DNA from 3 places in the Paenibacillus sp. J22R3 genome. Region 3 is predicted to be linked to each of the others. Evidence: riboswitches for the same ligand, from Rfam matches in the RefSeq annotation. Region 3 holds a riboswitch; each other region holds the start of a gene.
The links. Region 3 has a riboswitch for cyclic di-GMP ahead of AC0YN4_RS10245 (putative bifunctional diguanylate cyclase/phosphodiesterase). Riboswitches for the same ligand answer to the same signal wherever they lie in the genome.

Region 1 (7,771 bases), 120 kb from region 3:
ATTCAGAACCTGACAGATGGCTTGCGAACGATGGCTTCCCGCACCTCTGAAGCGCAGAGCGGGCTGAAGCAAATCTACGGCGGCATGCAGCAGGCGTCCCAAGGCGCCGGCCAGTTATCCGGCGGACTCAAGCAGAGCGCCGAAGTATCCGGCTCCATGAGCCAAGATTTGCAGGCGTTGCTGAAGAAATATCCGGAGCTGAAGAACGAGCCTGCCATGCAGCAATTGTTAGGCAAGCAGCAAGGACTCTCCGGCGGATTAAATGAACTATATTCCGGGGCAGCTAAGCTGTCAGCAAGCTTCACTCAACTAAACCCCGGCGTCAATAAAGTTGCCGACGGACTTGGCCAACTGGCTGACGGTCAAACCCAAGCCGCCGACGGTACAGCGAAGCTCGGAAGCGGACTTCAAGAGCTTACCGGCGGCTTGAAGGATGGAGCTGCAGGTCTTGGCGACATCTCGAAGGGTCTCACTTCGGTGAAGGATGCACAGCGTACGATTGGGGACAGTCAGATCCCTGGCTGGAATCTTCCTCAAGAAGCATTGGATAGTCCTGAGATGAAGCAAGCGCTCGATTACTATATTTCCACCGACGGGGAAACCGCCAAGATGGAGATCGTCCTCTCGGTAAATCCGTATTCTCCCGAAGCGCTGACAACGGTTGATCAGATTAGAGAAGCGCTGAACCATAGCTTCGAAGGAAGTGCCATTGAAGGAGCTCATGTGTATGTATCCGGCACATCGGCACAAATTTCGGAGCTCAAGGATATTTCGAAGAATGACTTTACGCGAACAGGTGCGTTTGTCTTGATCGGGATTTTCATCGTACTGATGATTCTGCTGCGCTCCATTCTGGCGCCGCTCTATGTACTGCTCTCCCTTGGCTTTAACTTCTTGGTCACCATGGGCATTGTTGAATTCATATTCGTTCAATTGCTCGGCAAGGAAGGCTTGTCATGGAGCGCTTCATTCTTCGTCTTCCTCATTATCGTAGCGCTTGGCGTCGATTACAGCATCTTCCTCATGGCTAGGTTCAAGGAAGAATATCGACCGCGGGGCATTACGTATGCGATGACGAAAGCGATGTCGACGACAGGCGGCGTTATCATATCCGCAGCGGTCATCATGGGCGGCACGTTCGCTGCACTTATGATGTCCGGCGTGAATACGCTCCTGCAGATCGGTGCAGGCATCGTCATTGGTCTGATTCTGTATGCGACTGTCTTTATGGGCCTTGTCATTCCTGCTTTGGCTAATCTCTTCGGTGAAGCCAACTGGTGGCCTTTCCGCCAAAGAGCAACCTCTCAATCAGAAGCAGCGAAGGCCCAAGAAGAAGGGAATAGCCCAAGATACAAAGAGCAAACCTCTGAATAAATCAGGCTTCCGATAAAAAAAGCTGTATCCGCTCCTTTCGAAGGTGGCGGATACAGCTTTTGCTTTATTTATATCGAAGATTCGGCTACAGCACGTTTGGCTGCTTGATGCGTATAAGCAAACAGCTCCATAAGCTCCATATGCTGCACATATTCAATCGCGCTCCTGGCTTCTTCCGAGATCGTCCCGCTCTCTTGAAGCGCAATCATGCCTGTGAGTGCCGAAGCTTGCCAGCGCACTTGGCGTTTCATTACCTGCAGCGAATCGCGAATGGTGCCTTCCTGCAAATCGCCTAATACGACGCTGTTCTGCAGCCAATCCGCTACTCGTGTCTGCAAGCTCTCCATCGCCGGATGGGCGCCTGCATTGCTGAACCAGTAGTTCGCATTGGAGTAATCACCCTCCATCCGGTGCATGATACCATGCCAATAGCAGCCTGTCGGGTCGTCTTCAATCTCTTGGGATTGTTCATGCGACGCGTCCAAGCTCTCGTTAAGCAGATGCAAGCCGGCCTTGAGCGCAATGAGCGCGGGTTGAGCGGATTTCGGAGTTCCGACAGTAATTAGAGGCAAAGCGGCTATTTCTTGATCGAGTGCAGCATCCCATACCCCTTTCGGAGACAGGGCTTGCATGGTCTGACGCGATTCCAATTGTTCGATGATTAGCGCTAATGATTTCTTCAAGCCGCATCCACTCCTTCAACAGTTCGTAACGCCAATCACTTGCATGAGTGGACTCTATTGTAATAGATGCCCTTCGAAAATTCAATGAGAATATGCCTATTTATCCTTACAATCCGCGCGGATGAAGTTCGGCGACGGCGACGATCCTCCTTAGCAAACAAGCTCCCGAACCGCTAAGGTCTGGGAGCTCGTTCATTATTGAAGAACTTATTTGCTGTGCAATACTTCAGGCGTAGTCAGCTTATCGTAGAAATCAACCGACTTATCTTTGTCATCGGAATTCCGAAGCGCCATTGCGGAACGAGGATGCTCATCGAACATGCCTGTAATCATATAAGGAATAATATAGCCCCACTCTTCTTTTTCACGAAGCGGAATCATGTACTTCTCGATCATATCCAGAACCGGACGCACATTGTACTTCGTGTTCTTCAGATGTGCGACAAGCAGTTCCGTTGGGCAGTTGCCGGCCGCGCGGCCCATACCGTATACGGAAGCATCCAGGAACTCGACGCCTTTCTCAACCGAAATAAGCGTATTGGCGAAAGCAAGCTGCATATTGTTGTGCGTATGCACACCAAGACGTTTGCTTGGCAGGTACTTCTGGAATTTGCTGACCAAATAATTGAAGTCATTCGGCGCCAAGCTGCCATAGGAGTCAACGACGTACACGACGTCGACTACACTTGCTTCGATCAATTCGAATGCTTCAAGCAGCTGGTTCTCCATTACGTTGGAGAGTGCCATAATGTTCAAGGTTGTTTCGTAGCCGCGCGAGTTGAATACGTTAACCAGCTCCAGCGCCTTCGGCACGTCTTGAATGTAGCAGGCAACGCGAATCAAATCGAGCATGCTCTCTTCGCGTGGAAGAATATCGTTCTCATCTACCCGTCCGATATCGACAAGTGCAGAGAGCTTCGTATTCAGCTTCTGCGGGATGACTTTACGAAGGAAGTCGTCGTCCAGGAAGCGCCATGGCCCCGCATCTTCAGCGCCTTTGAGCAGCTTCGGAGAGTTTTTGTACCCGATTTCCATATACTCGACGCCAGCTTCATTCAGCGAGTTGTATAGATGCTGAACGAACTCAACGCTGAAATCCCAGTTATTGACGAGCCCGCCGTCGCGGATCGTGCAGTCGACGATTTTACAATGACTTTTTTTCGAAGCATTCATAGCATTGTGTCTCCTTTTTAGCCAGATCTTGTCTTTTCTACTCATAATACTTGATATTGGCTATGAACGCAAAGTCATTTTTGTCAGAATTGCAGGACTCTTCGGATTAAATGGCGCGGAACGATTTCCTCGTGCTGACCATCGTTTGATCCAATTTATCGCTTAATTTCTCCAGCATTGTCGCAAGCTCCGACGATCTGGAAATAAGCTGATGCTGCTCATTCGAGCTGCCCGTAACCGTCTTGACGCTGCCTGTTAATTCAACGGACATTCGGGAGATTTCCTCAATGTTGACGCTGAACTGCTTCGTGCTTGCTGTCATTTGCTGAGAGGCACCGGAAATATAATGAATTTGCTCTGCGACGGTTTTGATGGATCGCATGATCCGTTCGAATGCGGCTCCCGCATCACATACGGCTTGGTTGCCTGATGCAACCTCTTCAATGACTTGATCCATGGAATGGATAGAAGCACGGTTATTAGCCTGAATGTCTTGAACAAGCTCAGCGATTCTCTGGGCAGAGGCAGTTGTTTGTTCAGACAGCTTGCGCACTTCATTAGATACGACGGTAAACCCACGTCCATGCTCGCCGGCCCGCGCCGCTTCAATCGCCGCATTCAGTGCCAGCAGACTGGTTTGTGAAGCGATGTCTGCAATTAAGCTTGTAATGTCATCTATTTCTTGCGAACGCTGACCGAGCAGCTTTACTTTGGTTGCGGACTCTTGGACGGCATTGCTCATCGATGTCATCTGCCTGACAGCCTTCTGTATGGCCTCATTCCCGTTATCGGCCTCCGTCGCTACCTCACTGGAGAAAGTTGACACCGTAGCAGACGTTTCGGCAATGGTATGGATGTCTCGGAGCATCTCTCCGATGACCCTCTTGCCTGTCTGTGCGCCATGCTCCTGCAAATGCGCCGTGGCATCAACCTTATGCATCGTTTGTACAATATCCCCTGCCAAGAGATTAAGCGTAGCCGCATTGCAGCTGAGCTCTTTGGAATTCATGAGCACTTGGTCCGACGTTTCCGTCACATTTTCAATAATTTGTTTGACCGCTGCTTGAATCTTCTGCTGTTGGGCCGATTCCAACGCGAGGATGAATGCTCTGCGCGTCACAATTTGATAGGTAACCGCGCCGATAAACAAGACGACAAATACGATGTGAATGGAGACCATGGCAAGTGAGTAATCACGGGTTCCGTAGACAAGGTCTGGGAAGATTAAGAAGCCGAGTACATGCTGAAGTGCGAAGATAACGGTGCTGATGAGAAGCATTGCGATGAGGTCGTAGTACAAAATAATAGCGAGTACCATAAAGATGGAGAAATGATATTCCACCATGCCGTTGCCGCCTGAGATGATCGATATGCTGCTGAAGGTAAGCGACAGTGTCAATAGAAGCGGAACGGACTGCTGCTCCTTCTGCAACCGCATGCAAATCCCGGCAAGCAGTAAGAAAATAATCGGTAATGCCAAGAACGTTTGCTTAAGGAAAGTGTGGAACGTAGAACCATTCATGTCCGTTTGATGATCATGATGCATGGAGAAACCGAGCCAATCGAATGCGTGTACCAGAAGCGATAATAGCACAATAATTGTAGAAATGAATAACATGACACGGTTTTTCTCTCTAAGCATACAACTTGCCTACCTCCCCATATATGTATACATATAAAAAGAGTCCACCCGCGTTAAGGATGGACTCCTTTTCACTCGGTAACCTGTCCACCATGGCATCTGAATTGCGATGCTTTAGGCCTAGGCTTTGCGTCCCAACGTTTCCGTTGGTTTGCCATTATCATATGAAGAAGTAGTCGGATACTATGGTCATGGTACTGTTAACAGGGTTAATTATATGAGGGGAAAGCCCTGTTTGTACATAGCGTAATTTGTATTGTTTTGTCGAATTTGTCAGATCATCTCTTCTGCTCTCACCACTTCGTCGAACTTGGCTGCCGTAATAAGCCCACTGCGAATGGCAGCCTCGCGAAGCGTCAGGCCCTCCTTGTGAGCGGACTTGGCAATGGCCGCCGCATTCTCATAGCCGATATGAGGATTCAGCGCCGTGACGAGCATCAACGACTCGTTTAGATGCCGAGCGATGGCTTCCCGATTCGGCTCAATGCCGACCGCACAATGCTCATCGAAGGAGCGAATCGCGTCGCTGAGAATACGGGTCGACTGCAGGAAATTGTGAATGATGACAGGCTTAAACACATTCAGCTCGAAGTTTCCCTGACTGGCCGCGAAGCCGATTGCCGCGTCATTGCCCATGATCTGACAGACGACCATCGTCAGCGCCTCACACTGCGTTGGGTTGACCTTCCCCGGCATAATGGAGCTGCCCGGCTCGTTCTCCGGGATACGAATCTCGCCAATCCCGCAGCGAGGTCCGCTTGCGAGCCAGCGCACGTCGTTCGCGATCTTCATTAAGTCCGCGGCGAGCGCTTTAATTGCGCCGTGTACGAAGACGATCTCGTCGTGGCTCGTCAGCGCGTGAAATTTGTTCGGCGCGCTGATGAAGTTCTTGCCTGTGAGGCGGCTGATCTCCGCCGACACCTTCTCGCTAAAGCCCTGCGGGGCATTCAGCCCCGTTCCCACGGCTGTGCCTCCGATGGCAAGCTCACGCAGCTCCTCGCGGCTTGCTCTGATATTACGCTCCCCTTTCTCCAGCATCCGAACCCAGCCGCTGATTTCCTGGCCGAGCGTAAGCGGTGTGGCATCCTGCAGATGGGTGCGGCCGATTTTGATGACCTCCATGAAGCTAGCACTCTTCTGCTCGAGTGTGGATTTCAGCTGCGCAATCGCCGGCAGGACGAGGTCCTCTACCGCAATCAGCGCGGCGATATGCATCGCGGTGGGGAATGTATCGTTGGAGCTCTGCGAGCGGTTGACATCATCGTTGGGATGAACGGCTGCTTCTTGCCCCTTCTCCCGGAGCAGCTGCGCCGAACGTCTTGCTATCACTTCATTGACGTTCATGTTGGACTGCGTGCCGCTCCCGGTCTGCCATACAGCAAGCGGAAACTCATCCTGCCACTTTCCTGCAATCACCTCATCCGCTGCAGCCGCAATCGCTTCTGATTTAAGGGTATCCAACTTCCCCAAGCTTCCGTTCACGGTTGCTGCTGCTTTCTTCAGATAAGCGAAAGCGGTAATTAACTCGCGCGGCATCTTCTCCGTACCGATTCGAAAATTGTGCAGACTGCGCTCCGTTTGCGCTCCCCACAGCCGGTGCGCCTCAACCTGTATCTCACCCATAGAATCCTTCTCCATGCGAAAATCGCTCATCGCGACTACCTCCTCATTACGGATTATTTCTGTTTCGGCTTACTCTCTATATACCCTATGAAAGAGGCGATGCATCTACGAGCATGCATCGCCTCTTTCCCATGATTGCCTATTTGCGGGCTTGCAATACGGCTTCTGTCTGAAACCTCGCAACTGCGATTCCGTGTCATTGGCTGATCCAGGGGCGAAGTTGCATTCTATCGCAACATTTAAAACTGACCTCTTAGTTCCGGAGGCAGCTCCCGGCTCTTGCGCGTGTTGGAATCCATCGTCACACAAGTAACGACCGCGTCCCCGCATAGCTCGCCTTTCTCGTTCACGATCTCCTGATTGAGCACATAGCTGCTACGCCCGGCCCGCTCCGGCGATGTTGTAACCGTCAACCGATCGCCTTGCCTGCATTCCTTGCGATAGTTGATATTGATATTGACCGTTACCGTCTGAACACCCATCGCAAGTAACACATCATAGTGCAAGCCCGCCTGCTCATACCATGCTTCCCGTCCCCATTCGAGATATTCCAAGTACTTGGCATTGTTCACATGCCCGTTCACATCGATTTCCGTTGAACGGACGATTAGCTCCAGATTCGCTTGCATCGATCCACACACTCCTCCGTTGTTGCAGCCGCCTTGTACAGATCAGGCCTAGTTGCCTTCATGTTAGCGGGCGAGAGTATGCTTGTCAAAGCGAGTGGAGAGTGCCAAATCAACTAGTCATGAAAAGGCAATATTCCGCTCCCCGCGCTAGACGCTGAGAGTGCAGAAAACGAACTCTCAGCGCAGAAAATATGCCGATACACGGCGCTGAGAGTCGAAATATCGAACTCTCAAGTTTTCAAACTAACCATTAAGCTTCTCTATCATTCACCATGCAAAACAGCAAGAAGACCGCTCTCTCCGAACCTACCGGAGAGAACGGCCTATCATTTTACCACTCTGCGAACGAGCCATCGTCGTACGCCAGACGAGGTGTATCCCAGTCGCCTGCGTAGCCGCGTTCAATGAGCGCTTCTTCATTAATTTCGATACCGAGGCCAGGCCCCTGCGGGATAGCGACGTGACCATCGATAACTTCAAACGGCTTCTTCAAGTAGCCTTCTCCAAGGTCCCACTTCTCCGCCATAGACGGATGCTCTTGGATCAAGAAGTTCGGCGTACAAGCATCGAGCTGCAAGCAGGCCGCAAGCGAAATCGGTCCAAGCGGATTATGCGGTGCGATGGAAGCGTAGTACGTTTCCGCCATT
Region 2 (7,771 bases), on a different contig from region 3:
GTGCTACCGCGCCTATAGTACCGAATATGACCGCACCGAGAAAAGAAATCTTTCCTTCGTGCACCAAGTAACCTGCATAGCCCAGAACAATTTCACTCGGGATAACTTCGATCATGAGGCCGATGAGAATTCCAAAATACCCCAAACTCTCAATCCATTGCAGCAATGAATCAACTATTTCATGAAACCAGGCCACTCTGTCAACTCCTATCATTCCCTATATTGAGGCTTATCGAATTCCAGCCGGAATCGAAGCTTCTCTTCCAGTATTCTAGCATACTTCCCTACCTCGCCTCCACCGCAGGCATTCATGGCCGAGCTTTCGCATAGACTAGCTGTACCTTTTGTAGGAAAGCCGGGTGAGCGAACATGTCGAATATTTTTGTAGTCAGCAGAAAACAGCTCTGGTTATTCACCCTATTGGTTCTCATCATCGTCATTGCAGCCGCGAGTCTAAGATGGAACCATTCCAGAACGGCAAGCGCCTTGCAGCAGAAGTCGCGCGTCTATCAGCTTGTAACCGGAGAGTTCAAAACCAAAACAGATGACGGTAAGGAGCTGGAGGTGTACCGATTCGATCCCGGCACCCTCGTCGTGAATAAAGGCGAGCATGTCGAGCTGCGCATTACGGGCATTAACGGGAAATCGCATCCTTTTGTCATCCAGGAGCTTGGCGTTAAAGGAGAAGTGAATAAGGGGCAAACGACGGTGGTTCATTTCACGGCCGATCAGCGCGGGACCTATCCGATTATATGTCTGACACATACATCGCTAACGAACGGCGGGCCAATGGTGGGGTATATTGTGGTGCAGTAGGACTGGGGAAAATGCCGCTGGCTGCGGGCAGAAACGGACTTTCTGGACTGTGACCAGGATGTGCATTTGTGCATATATAGGGGGTAGAGAGGAGTCGGTTACGATGAAACCTTCCACCCAAAAGCACACCTCGGAGTACCCTTCTGCACGCAAAATCAGACGCGCTTGCGAGAACGAGCTTTACCGCACCGTGAAACGGCTTGGCGTGTACATCCCCAAGGACAAGATGGAGCTCGCCGAGAAGCTCTATGTCCAAAAGGTTTTTCTCCATTCGCAGTGGATTCATGAGCATGCCAGCAACCGAAAGCTGCTGTCCGATTGGTTTGACGAGAATGTCAGCGCCGATATCGCCGCGTTATGGGAAGTGGAACAGCCTAAGCTATGTAAGGCATTCCGCGATGCCTTCGGAGGATGATGGGGGCAAGCCCTGAAACATAAAACAGCAGCACAGCTCTCTCTGAAGAGCCGTGCTGCTGTTGTCGTTAATGAGAGTTTTGCAGGCAGGTTGGATGGATAAATCCGGCTTAGCCAATGATGGCATAGGTTTGAACACCGGAAGGAATGGTACGTGTACGAAACAGAACACCGTTCGAATTAAAGGTGCGGATCGTATAAGTCACGTTCGTTAATGTGGTGATGTTGTTAAAGCGAACAACGCCGAACGAGTCGAAGAAAGCAGTGGCGACGACTTGGTTGTTCCGGAACAAACGAGCGAAGAAGCCGGTTGTAAGGAAAGGAACGCCGTTCTGAGCGACCCAAACAACAGAGAGTCGACTGAACGTAGGTCCTGTCAACGTGGTTTCATTTAACGTTTTGGGCACAGATGTGCGGATGACTTTGCCGGAGCTTGGCATATTATATTTCGGTCTTACGCGTGATATTGCCATAAGCATCACTCCTTTCGGGGGTTGCTTACAGCTTATGCCGAGCCTGACGAGGAAGAGTGGACAATCCTCACGGGTGATGAGCCTGTTTTGTAGATTAAGCCCACGTGCGCGTGTTATTAATCTGCATCTTCTCCTTGAAGGCTTGCTCCATATCGATACCCAGCATATTCGCCAAATCGAAGATATTCCAAACCACATCATACATCTCGTGGCCCAGGTTCGCTTTACGTTCCGCATCCGGATGGAAGGAGACGGACAGCACTTCTTTAGCCAGCTCGCCGACTTCGGTCATTAAATACAACATCCTCTGCTCGATGGAGCTCTGGTCGAACCCTTGGAGCGCGCTCCATTCTTTTACATACTGTTGAAATTCGGCTGTATTCATATTCTATGTTCCTTTCTACATATGGGATTGTGCACGATGAAGATTAGTAAGGAGCAAGATGGAAAATAGTAATGAGCAAGGCGCAAAATAGTAATAAGCAAGACACAAAATAGTAATAAGCAAGACGCAAAATAGTAATAAGCAAGACGATAGAGATCGCTTAGCTCGCCGCCGGGCCGAGCTGCTTGAGCAGCAGGCGGCTTTGATCCGCCGCTGCCTGGGACGCTGCCGTGACGGCAAACTTGCGGCCGTTCACGCCGGGGTTGTTCTTCTGCGCCTCATACGCTTCGAAGAAGGTAACGGCCGTCTGCGCGGCCAGCCTTGCATCCGCGAGGCGCGAAGCAGCTCGCATGCCATCCGCGAGCTGCGCCATCGTGACGACCGCGTCCGTCTGCTTCTCGCGGTCGTAACGATCATAGTGCAAGGCGAGGCGCCAATACGCCGCCGCGCCGTGCACATCGCTCTGCTCGGCTGCAGCTGCGCCGAGCGCCCACAAGAGCGGCACGGACTGCGGCTCATAACGCAGTCCGGCCGCCAGCAGCACCGCCCGTTCCGGCGGCGGTGCCAAAGCTGCAAGCTCGAGTCGAATCCGCGTCCAATACGGATTCAACTCGAGCGCCGCGCGAAGCGCGGCTGTTTGCGCAGCAGCACTGCGAGCGGCTGACACAGCCGCCTCGCGGTACTGCACGGCACGGTCGAACCGAACGCTGAGCACAGCAGCGGCGGTTAGACCTACCGCGGCCGCGACAAGCAGCGCGGTCCGCAGCGATCGCAGCAGCGGCGCCGCAAGCATGGCGCGCCTTCCTTCCGCCATGCTCTCACCGGAGTAGTAGACTACCAAGCTGAGCAGCAAGAGCCAATAATACCCGAAGGACATATCGAAATCCACTGCCGCATGCAGTAGCAGCACACTAATAGGCAGCAGGCCGATCCGATTCGATTGCCACACTTGCCGCAGCAGGAAGAACAGGACCATGGCACAAACCAACAGCCCGACAATGCCAAGATCGAGCGCAATTTCGATGTAACCGCTATGTACTTCATTTCCTACATAAGGGGCTGTCTGTACTTGTGTAAACAGCATGCGCCACGTATCGCCGCCTCGTCCGAAGAACAGTGCTTCTTTCATGAGCAGCCACGCATCCTGATAGAATAACCCCCGTGCGCCGGCCGTCTGGTACCCGCCGCTCAACCGTCCTTGAATGACCGCCGGAAGCAGCATGATCATGCCAAGTAAACCTACAAGCCAGCATCCCCATGCGATCCGGCTAAGCAGCTGCTCTCTTCCTCTTGCCAGCGTCCACTGCAAACCTATAAATCCGGCAAGCGCAGCCACGCAGATAATCAGCAATAGCACGGTTTCTTGTGAAGTCGCACCATGCAGCGCAAACTGGGCATCCACGCCCGCAGCTGTACTTGCATTACCGCTTCGCAAACCTGCTTGAACGACAGCCCGATACGCAGCCCCTCCGCCAATCAAAGCCCAGCCGCTATAGATAAGCCATGCTATGCGCTCTTTACCTCGAAGCATCAGAAGTCCGCCGAACCATACAAACGCGGTTACAAGCCACGCTCCCCTTGATTCGGTCAGGAGCAGTGCCAGGACAGCCGGCACTACCGCTGCCGCAGCCCCTATGAACGATAATGCAGCAGCCCTAGATCGAATTAGCAAGAGCAAGTAGAACAGGAGATACGCTCCTGCAACAGCGCCTAGGAAATTTGGATATTGCATGAACCCGGACAAGCGCGCTCCAACAGCGGACAGCCTTACATCACCGGTAGTCATGATGATCTCAGGGAACGTGATCCATCCCATCCAACCCGCAATCGCACCAGCGATTACGAAAGCGCCTGAACTTTGAATCGCTGCAGAAAGCCATCTCAAACGCTGCTGCCGCACAGCCGTGTCGGAGCTGGTACAGAACCAGCTGTACAATGTAATGGCAAAAGCCGCATTGGCCATCCATCGCAATGCCTCCTCGAGGCTGCCAAGCGTGGATGCCGGTCGATGAAACAGGGCAATCCCGTATAACATCGCCATCGCAAGCAGGCCGTAGATTGATAAAGGCACGTGCTGGCTGAACCGTCTGTCCTCTTTCCGAGAATGAACAATCGAACCCGCACCAATGACGAGTATACATACGACCATGATGATCCATTCCCACCGATAAAAGATCGTATCAAAGAACATCCCGTTGCGATAAGCCGAACAAGCCAGTATAATTGCCACGGCTAGCGCAGCCAGTCCACTTCGCATAACCACTTCCCCTTTTGCTCAAACCCCATCTGATTTACGTTATTTTTCCAATTGTACCATAATTGACGGTCCGACTATAAAAAAGAAGACGCTGCCGGATCACCATCATCCGTTCAAACGCCTTCTTATATATGCAACGCTGAAATCGCGTTTATCTGCCCTTCTTAGCCGTTAATTTCTCCTGCTTAAGCTTGAAATAGGCTTCAATTTGCATACGCAGCAAATAAGCTCGAAGCGCCCGCTGCTGCTGCTCATCTAACTCTTGAAAGCGAGCTCCGTAAAACTTCCATTCATTTCCATTATCCTTACGGATAATTTCAACCTTACAATCCAGTTTAAAGCCCAGTGATAAGCTCACTTCGAGAGTATCACCTTGCGCAAGCGTCGGTGGGCTCATCAAGGAAAACCCTATACCGGTGTCGCTTATATTTCTAAGCTCTATATCGAAGCTGTCTGTAGCTTCAATCGTCATTTTATTCCCTTTGGAGCCTTCAACCTCTTGCGAATACGTACGCGATATCGTGCCTCTTGCCTCAATATCAATTCGCGGCGATTCCCGTTTCTCATCAAGTCCCGTTAGCGAGCGAGCTGGGAAAATAACCGCAATAGAACCTTCCGCCTTCGCAATAATCGTCGATTGCAGCCGGTGAATGCCGACCGGTGAATAGACGGTTAAACTAACCGGTTCACCGAGCTCGAAGTTCTTGAATTCCGTCAGTTCGATTTCCATCATTTCGCCTTCTGCATGGGCAAGCACCCCTGTGGCAACATAACCTTCTTTCTCGACCATCGTACGGCTGTGGAGCAGTGCTTTCATGGTAAAGGTAGGTTTACTTGATCCGATTCGTTCATTTAAGCCTGACATTTACTTTTCCCCCTTCACATATGAAGAAACGCTCCCGCAACGACAGTACGGCGCTATAAAACAGAAAAAGCGCTTCCTCATGTAATACTGGAGCCGCTTCCGGAACCGCGAGATATCTCGGGTGTTCATTTCGGCAGTCAGGCTGTCATTTGTTCGCTTACATAATGAAGAGCGGACATTTAGACCCTTTAACTTTGCGTCCTTACCTTTCGATAAGTTTGCCAGTATCGATGATATGCAGTTGTCAGCAGAATGCTAACCTACCTACAGTTCTTTCACGATCATTAGTTTATGTTGGTCTTTGAGGTCGATCTGATAAGCTGTAGCAGGCGCTGTTCCGTCAGGCTCTCGGATGATCCGAACCGTTGGACGATGAACCGCGAGCGGGTCGTTCAAAGCAACGACGGCAATTTGCCCCGAACTGAGCAGTACCGTTGTTGCAACCGGATAAATGGATATATGCTTACAGAAAATTTTGATCAATTCTAAATCAAAATAGGTGTTTCCAGCAGCGAACAGAAACTCGATCGCTTCCGATGGCGTATAGCGTTTGCGATGCGGCCTTGGAGAAGTAAGCGCATCGTATACATCTGCGATCGCCACGATTTGAGCGTATTCATGAATAGCCTCCCGCTTAAGCTTGCGCGGATAACCTGTCCCATCATATCGCTCGTGATGCTGCAGCGCGCAATGTGCCGAGAGTAAACTAATATCATGCTGCGCTCTGATGATGTTGAAGCCATCCTCGGTATGCTTCTCCATGAGCGCCCGCTCGCTTGGCGTCAATACAGTCGTCTTCGTCAAAATCTCTTTCGGCAGCCGTGTCATGCCGATATCGAACAACATCGCACCCATGCCAAGCTCTTCGAGCTGCGTTCGGTTATACCCTCTGGCTAACCCCATAATGCCTGCAAGTATCGTGACATTCAAGGAATGGTGGAACAAGTAGCTGTCCGCCACGTGAATGTTCGTCAAGCTGACCATAACATCTTCACGTCTAATGAGATCCTGCATAATGTCGCCGAATACCTTACGGAAGGTGCGGCCAAGCTCAGGGGCAATCGTTCGCCCTTTCGTAACTTGTTGATCCATAAGCGTATTCATCGTCTTGTAAATCGTATCCGATGCCGCTTTGTGCGTGCTGTCTTGAATAGCCGTAGTTGGCTCCAAACCCTCTGTCAGGGGATCATCAATGAAAAGCATGTCGATGCCTAAACCAACCAATCTGTCGATAAATCGTTGATTTAACTCCACACCGGCGCCAAGCAATATGTTCCCATTCTCCTGCAAAATAGGGCGAGCTAACTTTTCTCCCGGCTGAACGGAGTTGATGTGAACTTTTCTCATCGGTGTTTATTCCCGCCTTTACCGCTTGCTCCCGGATTAAGCTTGTAAAGCTGTCGGTTCGGTCAACTGCGCTTTACGGACATATTTCTCTGCGTACATTCGTTTGTCCGCAGTTTGCAGCAGCTGGCCAATCTCCATACCGTGTTCCGGAAACGAAGCATGTCCAACCGAAACTGACAATCGTAATCCGGTTCGCAATGAAATGCTAAAGAGCTGTTCGTGAATGAGCTTTACGATTCGATCTATTCCTTTGTCATCTGCATAGGGACAAATAAGGATGAATTCATCGCCGCCCCAGCGGCCGATAATTTCACCGTAGGTTGCGCATTCCGTAAGTGTTCTTGCAATCAACGCAAGCGCGGTATCCCCTTGGTTATGGCCCATACGGTCGTTGACTTCTTTGAAATCATTGACATCGAGCAGCATGACCGTCATTTTCTTCCGATTACGCTTTGCTTTAGTCGCCAGCTTCTTGAAATTAGCCTCGATGAACCTGCGATTATACAATCCTGTTAAACTGTCTAGAATAGAAGCTTCCTTCAATCGATCGTATTTGAGTCCTAAGAAATAGCCAATAGGCAGGGCTGCCGCTGCAAATGCAGCGGTACCGATTAGAACAGCGAGAGGCGTAGGTGTCTTACTTGCAAGTAGGCATAAACTCGCTGCAGCTAGTGTTGTTCCACATGATGCCACACACGCTGTAAGACGTCCGTTACGCGACATTCGCAGTCCTCCTTATAAATTCACTACCCGATTACGACCATTGTCTTTGGCTCTATACAATGCGGAATCCACCTTCGAGAACAAGTCTCTAATATAACCTTTGACGTCCTCAATCTGAAGCTCGGACTGTTCTTCCACCACAAGCATTCCCATGCTGATTGTTACAGATACCGGCGAGCGCCCGCGACCTATGGCAATCTCGTTGTTCTGAACAACCTCACGAATACGCTGAGCGAGCATGTCTGCTTGTTCTTTATTCGTATGAGGCAAATAGACCGTAAACTCTTCCCCGCCATAGCGTGCCAATATATCTGTTCTTCTTAATGCGCCACGAACGGCATCGGCCGTTCTCCGAATGACTTCGTCACCGATCACATGACCGTAAGTATCGTTTACGAGCTTGAACAAATCGATATCAAACAATAGGAGCGCAAACGGAATCTTGTAACGAACATTCGTCAGTACCTCATGCTCTAACTGCTGCATCAGAA
Region 3 (7,771 bases):
TGGAGACGGAGAGCTGCTGACACTTGCGCAGGAAGTCGTCTACGACACCGCTACGATCCAGCGAGAGGGCACGTTTCTCCCCTATGCCGGCGTGAATCCGCCTGATCTGCTGGCGCGCGATCAGCTCCTGCACGCTATACGTCATGCGCATATCGTCGGTGTGCCGCTTGCCCGCAGAAAACATTTTCACCCGCTGCTGCATCCGGTGTTTCGCGCGCATCAACTTGACCCTGGGACGCTTCGGATGACGAACTCGACGGTCAATTACGGGCTTGCCCAAACCGGACTGCTCGGCAGCCTGCTCGCCGGCAAGCAGCTGCTTGTCATCGGCAATGCAGCTCCGGCGCTGGCGCATATGCTCACGGAACGGGGATTCATGGTGTCAGGGCTCATCAGTCCGGTACGGGGAGTGCGTGACGTGGAACGCGTCATCTTGGAGAGTCGAGGTGTTGAATTTGATTTGGCGCTCGTGTCCGCGGGAATTGCGGCTGTTATGATTTGCACCCGGATCGCACACGAGCGGAGCAAGACAGCGCTTGATTTTGGCCATATGGCAGATGCCATTGTGAAGGGACAGATCGCGCTTACGCATTAAGGATAGGAGAGGGCAGAGCGGATGAGAAGGCAAGCGCATGCGCATCGCAAGCGGAAGAAATCGACGGCTACGAGTACCTCTGCAGCCCGCAAAACGAAGAAATCCAGCCAATTTCCAATCGGAATGGCAGCCGGCTATCAGGAAGGTGTCCGCACGGGGTACTTTGGCTTCGGTACTTATTTTGAAGGCACAAGCATCATTATTCCAAGCTATAACAAAGTGGACTTCTTGAAGAAATGCATTGCCAGCATCGAGCTGCATACGCCGAGCGCCTATGAGATCATCATCGTCGACAACGCGTCTACGGACGGTACGGCCGCCTACTTGCGCGGACTCGGCAACAGGGTTCGGTTTCGGGTGCTTGAGACGAATCGAGGCTTCGCCGGCGCGATTAATATCGGCATGATGATGGCGAAGGGATCTTACTTGATGCTTCTCAATAACGATACGATTGTGACAGAGCGTTGGCTGGGCAATATGCTGGCCTGTTTGAACAGCGATCCCGCAATCGGCATGGTCGGTCCGGTGACGAACTATATCAGCGGCGATCAGCGCATTGAAGTGCCGTACAAGACGGTAAGAGGCATTGCGCCATTCGCAAGACTGTATAATATTCCTAACCCGGCCAGATGGCAGCGAACGGACCGATTAACGGGCTTCTGCCTGCTGTTTCGCCGCGAACTTTGGGATCGAACCGGTTACCTCGACGAAGGCTACCGGATTGGAAACTATGAGGACGACGATTACAACATCCGCGTACGTCTGCAAGGGTATACGCTTGTCATCGCGCGCGATTCCTTCATTCATCATTTCGGCAGTGTAAGCATGAAGGAGCTTGGAACGAAGTTTGTAGAAGTCAACGATCATAATTTGCAGGTGTACGTAGAGAAATGGGGGAATCCCCACGATCTCGTCTATCAGGTTCAAGCCATGAACGCAGCCGGTGACCGCGCACAAGGAGAAACCGCCTTCTTTCCAGAGCATGTCATCGTTCGCGGAGTGTCCGGGGCGCTCTACTGGGTGGAAGGTGGTATGCGTCGCCCGATTGTAGGCCAAGTTACCCTGCCTATCGTACGGCTCTCGCAAGTGGATTTGCGACGCTGGCCAATCGGGGAGAGCATTGCAGTCGAAGCTGTTGAAGCTGGCTGGCACGGAAGAAGCATTGAAGGGGCGCTGACGATGCAAGGCGTTACGGCTGCTGGTGCGGACGGCAGTTTCTATGTGGTCGCGAACGGCGTTCGGAGAAGAGTGGCAAGCGCGAAAGCAGCGGAGGCATGGTGCCTGCAGTGGAAGCCTGCAGGATTGGTGACGGAGGAGCAGCTCGGCATGCTGCCTGAAGGATTGCCAATCATTGCTCCCGTTCAGGTTGCCGATCAGTTATAGCGCACAGGAGTCTTGGCTGTGCCAAGCGGAGAGGGCGGCGCATATGTTAACAAAGAGACCGATTCCTGATATTGCGATAGGTAGAGGAGGGACTGCGCCTTGCAGCATATCGTAACGGAAATGATTGAGCATATGTCACATTCCCATGAGCAGCTGGCGCGCGTCTTGGAGGCGAAGCGTCATGTCGCAGTCCGGATGGCACAAATTGTGCACGCATTGCCGGATACGCACCCAAGCTTCGGCGGGGTCAGCGAGCTGATGGATAATTCTCAGGTGATGACGAAGAGTGTAGTGGCCTATTTAAACAGCATTGCAGAGCTGCAGGAGTCGCTTGCCCTTACGATTTCGGTTGTTATGAAAGAGATGGACGTCGAGGACGAAGAATAGGCGGAGGAAAGGAAGCGTGCCCGTTATGAGTCGAGAAACCGCATATATCCGAATGCTGGACGCCTCCGCTAAGCTGCAGTGGAATGTGGCGATGATTCTGGAGGCAAAGGCCGTCGAAGCGGAGAAGGTACGCGCTTGGCTGTGCAATCATATTACGCCGGACGCATTTACGGAGCAGCAAGACCAATGGAAGTCCTCGATGATGGTACATGATCAGCTTGTCGAAGTGATTGACGGGCTTGCGAAGCTCAATCATGGGATGACCAATGTACTGAAGGCGGCACTGCGCCAGGTGGATGATATGGGGATGGGGGCGGGACCGATGAACGGCATCGAAAATATGCTGAACGGACCGTTTGATATGGGTGATAGGCACTAATGAATTGGAGCTTGAAGGAGCGGGAGGTACGAATCGAACTGCTAGCGTCGCTCTCCCGCAGCCAGCAGGCCGTCGCTCGAATTCTGAACAGCGTCGCAGCTGAAGCCGAGCGGGCATCCGGTCTGGCAGAAGCCATACAGCGCAACATGAAGCGGCTTGAGGCGATGCAGCTGACGCTTACCGCAATGGTAAGCGCCATGGAGAGCAGTCAAAGCCAAAGTCGAAGCAGAGACAGCCGCTCTGCCAAGCCATGGCTGAATGCTGCCGTGCAGGTTGGTTCGCATCCAATACGGGAAGGTAAAGGAGGAACCGGAAAGTGATTGCAGCGGGAATAAGCGGGAAGATCGTCAGCAAGTCACCAATCACACCACGGGTCACACCGAACAAGTCTTCAAGCAAGGCAGCAGCAGGCAGCCAGAAGAAGGCTACCTCGATTACGAAGCGCAAACGCACGAAGTCAGGCACCGGCAAATCTTCCGTGCGTAAGCAGAAGCGTGGAAGGAAGCGGGGTTTAAGCAGTCCGGGTTATAATCGAGCCTTCGATAATGCTTATAATCAAGGCTATAACCTCGGCTTTGCCAAAGGATTCGAGGATGGCCATCAGCTCGCCTATGAACAGCAAACCTAATGATGATCAAGCAGCTTGGAGGGAGTTCGGGCCATCATAGGAACGGGCTTGTACTCCCCTACGAATTGCTTAGCTCATGGACCGGAGTAATCAGCAGCTCCACTTCCTCAGCCGCAATAGGGTAGCCGATGAGATAGCCTTGAGCACCGTCGCAGCGCTGTTCCTTTAAGAGTGCAAGCTGAGTCTCGTTCTCAACCCCTTCAGCGAGGACTTGAAGCTTGAGACTATGAGCCATACCAATGATCGCCGTGACGATTGCCAGATCATCTTGATTGTGACCAATATTGCGAATGAAGCATTTGTCCATCTTAAGGGTGTCCACGGGAAAAAGGCGCAGATAGCTAAGCGATGAGTATCCGGTTCCGAAGTCATCAATCGAAATAGCAACGCCGAGCGCCTTCATTTCATGCAGCTTCTCAATAAGCGGGGCTTCGAAATTCGATGAAGCAACGCTCTCTGTAATTTCAAGTTCAATGAGCCGTGGTTCAACCGCAGTGGAGAGCAGGATCGCCTTCAGCATATCAATCAGGTTGTCCTGTTTGAATTGGCGAACCGATAAGTTCACGGACACCGGCAAAGGAGACAAGCCCGCTTGCTTCCAAGCATTGATTTGATTACATACCTGCCGTATGACCCACTCTCCTATCGGAACAATAAGCCCTGTTTCTTCCGCAAGCGGAATAAATTCAGCCGGAGGAACGGCGCCGAACTTGGGATGCGTCCAACGAAGGAGAGCCTCGAAGCCGTTCAAACTGCCAGCTTGCAAATCCTTCTTGCCCTGATAGAGCAAATGCAGCTCTCCCTGCTGCAGTGCTTTGCGCAAGTCCTGCTCCAGCATCATTTTCCGTAAATTAACTTCGTTCATCTCATTACTATAGAAGGCGTAGTTGTTTCTTCCCCGCCTCTTAGCCGCATACATAGCCGCATCTGCGAGAATCAGAAGCGTATCGGCATCCTTCCCGTCTTTGGGATACATAGCGATTCCGATGCTTGTCGTAACGATGATTTCTTGACCTCTGAGAATAAAAGGTTCAGAGAGCCGCTCCAGCAGAGGGCCAACAAGCGTCCCCACCGTTTCAGCATCGATATTCGGCAGCAGGATGACAAACTCGTCGCCGGCAAGTCTGGCCGCAAATGCAGCTGGCTGCAGCGATGCCTGAAGCCGTTTCGCGAAGCTCTTGAGCAGACGGTCCCCCAGTGGATGACCGAATGTGTCGTTGATGGATTTGAACCTGTCCATATCAAGGAACAGGAGAGCGAAGCTGCATGGTTTGTGTACCGCATACCGGAGCTCTGCATCGAGCTTCGTTATTAATTGATAGCGGTTGGGAAGATCAGTCAGTTGATCGTGATAGGCCATATAGTTGATGGTTTCACGAGCCTTCTTCGTTTCCGTTATATTTCGGAAGTTTGATAGGATCGCGGGCTGATTGTGAAATAGAATCGAGATGGAATTGGTTTCAACGTCGATCACTTCACCGTTTAGCTTGTAAATGCAGAGCTCCGCGTGATTAACGGCAGTGTGGCCCTCTATGAGGTCGGTTGATTTGGTTCGCATCATCTCGTGATACTCCGGCAATGCGATGTCAAACACATTGACGCCGACTAACTCATCCAGATGCTGTGCGCCTAACATCGTTAGCCCTGATCGATTCATGTGAACGATTTTATAGTCGATCTGTACAATATTAGCTTCGGGAGACAGCTCGAAAATTTGCCGGTACCGATTCTCGTTATCCAGCGCTTTCTTCTCGCTTCGCTGCGCATGTGCGATGATTCGGCGTCCAATGATGCAAACGCTGACACAGGTGATACAGCTCATGGTGAACAAGGTGAATTGAACAATTTGGTAGAGCAGATCCGTTGCGAGCATATAGGGGTTGAATAATTGATGGGTGATGAGTACAAGGATGCCATATCCACTTGCCATTAGTGTCACAAAGCGGTCCAGATAGATGAGGGAGAGAAGCGCAAAGAGGAAAACCACGGTGCCGGAGTTTGATGTTGGGATAAACCACATGACGATGAAGCAGAGCAGGAACGAATAGGCTGAAATAATGACTTTTCCTTTGAGCGTTTGATAGGTTTGTCGGTAAATGAAGTAGAGCACAACGCCAAGCGGGATAACGGAAGCGACGAATCGAATAAAGACTTGAAAGGTAATTAGCTCAAGTGCAAGAACGGTTACATATATGGGAATAGAAGACAGAATAAGGAATATTAATGTGTATGTCAGAAGCTTAGAACTAAACTGCTCGTAAGGGGTTGCCAAGCCGTACACATCCTTTCTACGTCAAATAGGTATACAAAAATCCTCGGGCTCGAAGCAAGATGGCGGTAACAGACCGATACGCATCTTCCCGCTTGGAGAACCAAGGTCAGCAGATTAACTTCGGCAGTCTGGCTGTCGTATCTCATCGCATTTATAGGAGAATAGACTTAGACCCATTGACTTTGCGTCCCCTGCTTTCGTAGGGTTTGCCTGCGAAAAATGATTCAGTTTTGACGAATAATGTAGGAATTTAGCGCTATTTCTATTTTCCATAATATCTCAAACTAGCGAATGAGTCTCTGGAACCTATTTAAAAGGATAGAGTTGGTATTTATAGGTGATATTGATGTCTTAGTTGCGTAAGTGAAGGACTAAAGGTTCATAAAAGTAGGCCTATATACATGTGGTTCATCAATTTCAGACTCTGGATTGACACAGATGATACACATATCATATAGTCAAGCTAATCTAGCAGAGATGAAGGTGAATAGGCTGACTATATTCCCGTATCACCGGATTAAGGAAGATATTCGAAAGCGCATACATGCTGGAGAGTGGAGGGACACTTCACGCCTGCCTTCCAGCCGGAATTTGGCGGAGTCCTATCAATCCAGCGTTAATACAATAGAGAAGGCGATTAAGGAATTGTGTGGGGAAGGGCTTCTGACACGAGATAATCGCCGAGGTACATATTTGGCAGATGGAGGGCTCTTGTCTCAGCCGACCAGTCGAATAAGGAGCGGGAATGGGAACGGGAGCGGACTCATTGCTGCATCGGTTATCGGTATCGATAATCCGCTATGGGGAGCCGCTCTGCGCGGGATCGAGGATGTGCTTCAGCCGAAGGGCTATCAGCTCATGAGCAGCAGCGATAATCGCAGCCTAGATAAGCTGGAGTCATTCGTTGCGAGCGCGATTGCAAGGCGAGTGGAGGGGATTATTCTGAGTCCGATTCACGGCGGCCAGGACGAGCCTCGCAGTCGGCAGATCTACGAGGAGTTAGCGGGTTGCGGCATTCCGGTCATTTTTCTGGATAGGCGCGTATGGGACACCGATATTCCTTTTGTGACGAGCGATAACGCTTCAGGCGCGTATTCGCTTACGAAATTGCTGCTTGCCAAGGGACATCGGCGGATTGCATTCGTACGCAATTCGGACCTCAGCACGTTCTATGAACGGCTGCTTGGCATGAGACAAGCGTTTATTGAAGCAGGCGTTTCTTTTGAAGCTGAATACGACTTATGCATCCCGACTCGGTTCGAGAATTTCGAGAGCGAGTTCGAAGACTTTGTTGCTCGGCTTGCGAATGCACTGGAGATGACGCGGTACACGGCTGTATTTGCAGCGAATGATCAGATTGCCGAGGCTGCGCTCGCTGCACTTGAGCGGCTTGGCAAGCGTGTCCCGGACGAGATGTCCTTTGTTACTTATGATGCGCAGGGGTTGAACGGGAAACTCCAACTAGATATTACAGGTGCGAACCAGCCTTTCTATGATATGGGACGAAGTGCTGCCCTTCAGTTATTGCACGCGGCAGAAGGCAAGCAGCCGATTGCGGTTGCCGGGCATATATGCAAAGCGGACATTCATTACGGCAGTTCGGTTTGGGAAGCAAAGATTGAATAACAAGGGTGGTACTTGCTTATGAGCTTCATTCGTCTGTTTCAAGAGAAGAAATATTTGCTGCGCATATTCTTGTGGATCACCAGCATTATTTTGCTAATCGTCGTTTCGTTCTCCACGCTTGTGTATGTGAATGTAGAGAAGAAGGTGTTCAAGAGCGAATACGAGAACAGCCAGAAGGTACTCTCGCAGATGAAATACAACATCGATTATCTCGATACGATGATTCGCAATATTACCCTCTCCACCTATGGCAGCAACGACGTGAAGGCGCTTATGTATTTGAACGATGAGGAAACGTACGAGCATTTGAATGTCATTAATAAACTAAACGCGACGATTGTGGCGAACAATCCATTCATTCAGTCCATCTACATCTATAACAATCATAAGAAACTATATTACTCGACATATGGCGATTTGTATCATAAGGACGCAGAGCTCGATAAAGTATTGCAAAGCTATACGAACATTCCGGTGCTCCGTGCAATCGTGCGACGCAGT

Region 1: another riboswitch for cyclic di-GMP. It lies ahead of AC0YN4_RS09750 (methyl-accepting chemotaxis protein); the one in region 3 lies ahead of AC0YN4_RS10245 (putative bifunctional diguanylate cyclase/phosphodiesterase).
Region 2: another riboswitch for cyclic di-GMP. It lies ahead of AC0YN4_RS16340 (PilZ domain-containing protein); the one in region 3 lies ahead of AC0YN4_RS10245 (putative bifunctional diguanylate cyclase/phosphodiesterase).

The regions. Positions count from the first base shown of each region.
Region 1 covers NZ_JBWDNS010000002.1:324,871-332,641, reverse strand. Annotated here, with positions in the region: gene AC0YN4_RS09765 (MMPL family transporter) at 1-1,374, shown strand, start outside; gene AC0YN4_RS09760 (hypothetical protein) at 1,443-2,057, opposite strand; gene AC0YN4_RS09755 (aldolase catalytic domain-containing protein) at 2,265-3,230, opposite strand; gene AC0YN4_RS09750 (methyl-accepting chemotaxis protein) at 3,337-4,872, opposite strand; cyclic di-GMP riboswitch class I at 4,947-5,038, opposite strand; gene fumC (class II fumarate hydratase) at 5,146-6,525, opposite strand; gene AC0YN4_RS09740 (acyl-CoA thioesterase) at 6,735-7,124, opposite strand; gene dgoD (galactonate dehydratase) at 7,456-7,771, opposite strand, start outside.
Region 2 covers NZ_JBWDNS010000003.1:330,437-338,207, forward strand. Annotated here, with positions in the region: gene uptA (undecaprenyl phosphate transporter UptA) at 1-196, opposite strand, end outside; gene AC0YN4_RS16315 (cupredoxin domain-containing protein) at 370-816, shown strand; gene AC0YN4_RS16320 (dehydrogenase) at 920-1,231, shown strand; gene AC0YN4_RS16325 (hypothetical protein) at 1,341-1,703, opposite strand; gene AC0YN4_RS16330 (MazG nucleotide pyrophosphohydrolase domain-containing protein) at 1,798-2,088, opposite strand; gene AC0YN4_RS16335 (O-antigen ligase family protein) at 2,249-4,345, opposite strand; gene AC0YN4_RS16340 (PilZ domain-containing protein) at 4,497-5,210, opposite strand; cyclic di-GMP riboswitch class I at 5,340-5,443, opposite strand; gene AC0YN4_RS16345 (HD-GYP domain-containing protein) at 5,475-6,557, opposite strand; gene AC0YN4_RS16350 (GGDEF domain-containing protein) at 6,594-7,280, opposite strand; gene AC0YN4_RS16355 (histidine kinase N-terminal 7TM domain-containing diguanylate cyclase) at 7,293-7,771, opposite strand, start outside.
Region 3 covers NZ_JBWDNS010000002.1:446,546-454,316, forward strand. Annotated here, with positions in the region: gene AC0YN4_RS10215 (GT-D fold domain-containing protein) at 1-595, shown strand, start outside; gene AC0YN4_RS10220 (glycosyltransferase family 2 protein) at 617-1,978, shown strand; gene AC0YN4_RS10225 (nucleoside-diphosphate sugar epimerase) at 2,078-2,365, shown strand; gene AC0YN4_RS10230 (alpha-helical endospore appendage domain-containing protein) at 2,391-2,744, shown strand; gene AC0YN4_RS10235 (hypothetical protein) at 2,744-3,064, shown strand; gene AC0YN4_RS10240 (hypothetical protein) at 3,061-3,372, shown strand; gene AC0YN4_RS10245 (putative bifunctional diguanylate cyclase/phosphodiesterase) at 3,431-5,644, opposite strand; cyclic di-GMP riboswitch class I at 5,764-5,865, opposite strand; gene AC0YN4_RS10250 (GntR family transcriptional regulator) at 6,122-7,270, shown strand; gene AC0YN4_RS10255 (AraC family transcriptional regulator) at 7,289-7,771, shown strand, end outside.